DNA from 2 places in the Candidatus Pantoea rara genome. Region 2 is predicted to be linked to the other one. Evidence: predicted binding sites of a transcription regulator. Region 2 holds the regulator's gene; the other holds the start of a gene.
The links. The regulator CRP, encoded in region 2, controls carbon source genes, mostly activating them, when cyclic AMP is high. The targets are predictions, from matches to a motif close to ATGTGANNNNNNTCACAT.
Positions count from the first base shown of each region.

Region 1: deoC (deoxyribose-phosphate aldolase) is a predicted target of CRP. The motif match lies at 683-700, and genes of this name have one in related genera.

Region 1 covers NZ_CP194942.1:719,680-721,881, forward strand. Annotated here, with positions in the region: gene ACR8BF_RS03525 (TatD family hydrolase) at 1-643, shown strand, start outside; gene deoC (deoxyribose-phosphate aldolase) at 892-1,671, shown strand; gene deoA (thymidine phosphorylase) at 1,734-2,202, shown strand, end outside.
Region 2 covers NZ_CP194942.1:419,720-421,921, forward strand. Annotated here, with positions in the region: gene ACR8BF_RS01925 (YccS/YhfK family putative transporter) at 1-1,007, opposite strand, end outside; gene crp (cAMP-activated global transcriptional regulator CRP) at 1,065-1,697, opposite strand; gene ACR8BF_RS01935 (OsmC family protein) at 2,001-2,202, shown strand, end outside.

The sequences.
Region 1 (2,202 bases), 300 kb from region 2:
GGTGCATCCACCGCTCTATGCCGCGCTGGGCCTGCATCCGATTGCCATCGAACATCATCAGGATGTCCATCTCGATCAGCTGGAAACCTTTCTGCAACAGCGGCCGCGTAAGCTGGTGGCGATCGGCGAGATCGGACTGGATCTCTACCGCGACGATCCACAGTTTGATAAGCAGCAGCGCTTTCTTGACGCGCAGCTTAAGCTGGCAAAGCGTTATGCGTTGCCGGTGATCCTGCATTCGCGCCGGACCCATGACAAGCTGGCGCAGATTCTGCGTCGTCACGATGTGCCGCGCCGTGGCGTGGTGCACGGTTTCGCTGGCAGTCTGCAACAGGCGCAGGCCTTTATTAAGCTGGGTTATGCGATTGGGATTGGCGGGACCATTACCTATGAACGTGCCAGCAAGACCCGTCAGACCGTGGCACAGCTGCCGCTCTCTTCACTGCTGCTGGAAACCGATGCACCCGATATGCCGCTGCAGGGTTTTCAGGGCCAGCCAAACCGTCCGGAGCGGGCACGTCAGGTGTGGGAAGTGCTCTGCAGTCTGCGGGAAGAGTCACCTGAAGACATTGCTGATGCACTGTGGCACAACAGTCAGCAGCTGTTTCAGCTCGATCCCGCTTTCCCGGCGTTGCGTAACTGACTGTCCGTCTTTCGCCTGAACGACACCCCTTACGCTAAAATGTGATAATAGTAACATTGCTCCGGCTAGCGTATAATCACCATCAGGTAGTGTAATCTGCGATTTCAGTCACGTTTTCTGTGACCTGATTGCACCATTTTCTTATTTCTATGTGACTGCTGGCACATATCAGGCCGCTTCAGAGTGTTATTATTATAACATTCCGCCGGCAAGCCGGTGGGTTGCACCCCGATCCTTTGGAGAGCCTCATGACCGATATCAAACACCTTGCCCTGCGCGCCCTGAAACTGATGGATTTAACCACCCTGAATGACGACGACACCGACGCAAAAGTGATTGCCCTGTGCCATCAGGCTAAATCCCCGGCAGGCAACACCGCGGCAATCTGTATCTATCCGCGTTTTATTCCCATTGCGCGCAAAACGCTGCGCGAGCAGGGTACCCCGGAGATCCGCATCGCCACGGTGACCAATTTCCCGCACGGCAATGACGACATCGACATTGCACTGGCAGAAACCCGCGCCGCTATCGCTTACGGTGCCGATGAAGTGGATGTGGTGTTCCCGTACCGCGCGCTGATCGCCGGTAACAGTCAGGTCGGTTTCGATCTGGTGAAAGCCTGTAAAACCGCCTGTGCTGAAGCGGACGTGCTGCTGAAAGTGATCATCGAAACCGGTGAGCTGAAGGAGGACGCGCTGATCCGTCAGGCCTCTGAAATTGCCATTGATGCAGGTGCCGACTTCATCAAAACCTCTACCGGTAAAGTGCCGGTTAACGCCACGCCAGAAGTGGCGCAGATCATGATGAATGTGATCCGTGATAAAGGCGTCAGCAAGGACGTTGGCTTTAAGCCTGCGGGCGGCGTACGCACAGCGGAAGATGCCGCGATCTATCTGCAAATGGCAGAAGATACGCTGGGTGCCGACTGGGCTGATGCGCGCCATTTCCGCTTTGGTGCATCAAGCCTGCTGGCGAGCCTGCTCAACACACTGGGTCATGACAGCGACACCAGCAAAGCGGGTTACTGATTCTTCAGGCGGTCGCTGACCGCCTGTTCTCCATTCTGTTTTCCCTGAACCAGGGGGCTACCTTGTTCCTGCCACAAGAAATTATTCGCAAAAAACGTGACGGCCATGCGCTGACTGAAGAGGAGATTCGCTTCTTCATTAATGGCGTGCGTGATAACACCGTCTCAGAAGGTCAGATTGCCGCGCTGGCGATGACCATCTACTTCCACGACATGACGCTGCCAGAACGGGTCGCGCTGACGATGGCGATGCGTGATTCCGGTACGGTGCTTAACTGGAAATCCCTTAACCTTAACGGGCCAGTGGTGGATAAGCACTCGACCGGCGGCGTCGGCGATGTGACATCGCTGATGTTAGGGCCGATGGTCGCCGCCTGTGGTGGATATGTACCGATGATCTCCGGTCGTGGCCTCGGCCATACCGGCGGCACGCTGGATAAACTGGAAGCGATTCCGGGCTTCGATATCTTCCCCAGCGATGACCGCTTCCGCGAAATCATTAAGCAGGTCGGTGTCGCCATTATCGGCCAGA
Region 2 (2,202 bases):
TGATACAGGGGTTTCTGCGTGCGCAGAACCCGCGCAATGCGGTTGAAGTGGTAAAGACAGAAGTTACCCACCGGATTGTCGGGATGCTGATGCGCGATCTTCTCCAGCGCGCCGAGCTGTTTATCCATCGCAAAGCGGTCGGGTAGCTGGTGATAAAGGATGTTATCCGCCAGCACCCGCAGCCGGGCTGAAATGGTTTTGGCATTCCAGCGGATCACCGCTTCCGCATGGCTCTGTTCGACCAGCTTCTGCACTTCTTCCGGCCGATGCAGGCTGACCGAGATATGTTCCTGCAGATCCAGCGCGACCTGAAAGGCGCGCGTCAGCCGTTTATGGCTGTGATCGCGACTTGCCGACAGCATATGCATCTGCTGATAACAGGTGTTAATCAGATCGACCACTTTTTGCTGACGGGCCAGCAGCGGTGGCAGTGCCTTTTCCGGGTCGGTCAGCTGCGTCAGCAGGGTATATTTGGCGTCGCAGTAGTTAGCCAGCTCGCGGTAGATTAGGCTCAGGCTCTCGCGCATCGGCTGCTCTTTCCACAGCCAGAACCAGAACCAGTTGAACAGCCCGTACCACAGCGTGCCGCCGATATAGAGCAGCGGGGGAACATAGATTGGCATGCGGCCAATCAGGCTCAGGGTAAAGATGGCGGCAATCAGGGTGCCGGGCAGCAGACGAGCATGCAGCGGGCTGATCTCGCCGGTAACGCCGAGCAATAAGGGCATGGCAAACAGGATCAGCGGCAGCGGAATAGCATGCAGGGTAAGCCACTGCATCAGAAAGCTGCCGAGGGCAAACAGGCTGCCGCCAACGATCAGGCGTTTGAAGAAGCGTTTATGCGGGGTATCCAGACCGGCGATGTTGCAGCAGGCGGGCACTAATGAGAACAGGAGACCTTTTTGCAGGTCGCCAGCCAGCCAGCCCAGCGCCACCGGCAGACAGAGCACCAGCGTTTGCCGCAAGGCGTAGTTAACTTCAGGATGGTAAATAATTCGACGCCACATCGGCCCAACACAAACAATAACGGCGTGATGTTGCCATCACGCCGTGGGTGACAGGAATTAGCGGGTGCCGTAAACGACGATGGTTTTGCCGTGTGCGGAGATCAGGTTCTGATCTTCCAGCATCTTCAAAATACGGCCCACGGTTTCACGTGAACAACCAACAATCTGGCCAATTTCCTGACGCGTGATTTTGATTTGCATGCCGTCGGGATGCGTCATGGCATCTGGCTGCTTCGCCAGGTTGAGCAGGGTCTGTGCAATGCGTCCGGTGACGTCGAGGAAAGCGAGGTTACCCACTTTTTCAGACGTGACCTGCAGGCGACGCGCCATCTGCGATGAGAGTCGCATCAGGATGTCAGGGTTAACCTGGATCAGCTGACGGAATTTCTTGTAAGAAATCTCCGCCACTTCGCACGCACTTTTCGCACGCACCCAGGCGCTGCGCTCCTGGCCTTCTTCGAACAGGCCAAGCTCACCAATAAAATCGCCCTGATTCAGGTAGGAAAGAATCATCTCTTTGCCTTCTTCATCTTTAATCAGAACCGCGACGGAACCTTTAACGATGTAGTAAAGCGTTTCTGCTTTTTCACCTTGGTGAATCAGCGTACTTTTGGATGGATACTTGTGAATATGGCAATGGGACAGGAACCATTCGAGTGTAGGGTCTGTTTGCGGTTTGCCGAGAACCATTCGCTATTATCCTCTGTTGTAATCGTGCCCAAAATACAGGGGGCAGTTTTCCCTGTCAGGCGGTGAAAGCTTCAAGCGTTTCCATTTCAGGAAATTATTCGGGCCGCATCAGGCGCAGTGCGCATCATCCTTCCCGGCTTCGCCATCGGGTGACGAAAAATATTTTCAGCACTGTTTGTAGCACAGCTTTTGCCGACTGTCTTCTGTTGTCTCGCTTCAGCTATAGGCGGATTTCTCTGGATTGCTGTTTACCAGGCGAAAGCGTACTCTGGCGAGAAAACAGCGTATTCCGGAGCAAAAATCATGCAGGCAAGAGTGAAATGGGTAGAAGGGCTGACATTCCTCGGAGAATCCTCATCCGGCCATCAGATACTGATGGATGGAAATTCGGGTGATAAAGCGCCCAGCCCAATGGAGATGGTGCTGATGGCGGCCGGCGGATGCAGCGCGATTGACGTGGTTTCAATTCTGCAAAAAGGCCGCAACGATGTGGCTGATTGTGAAG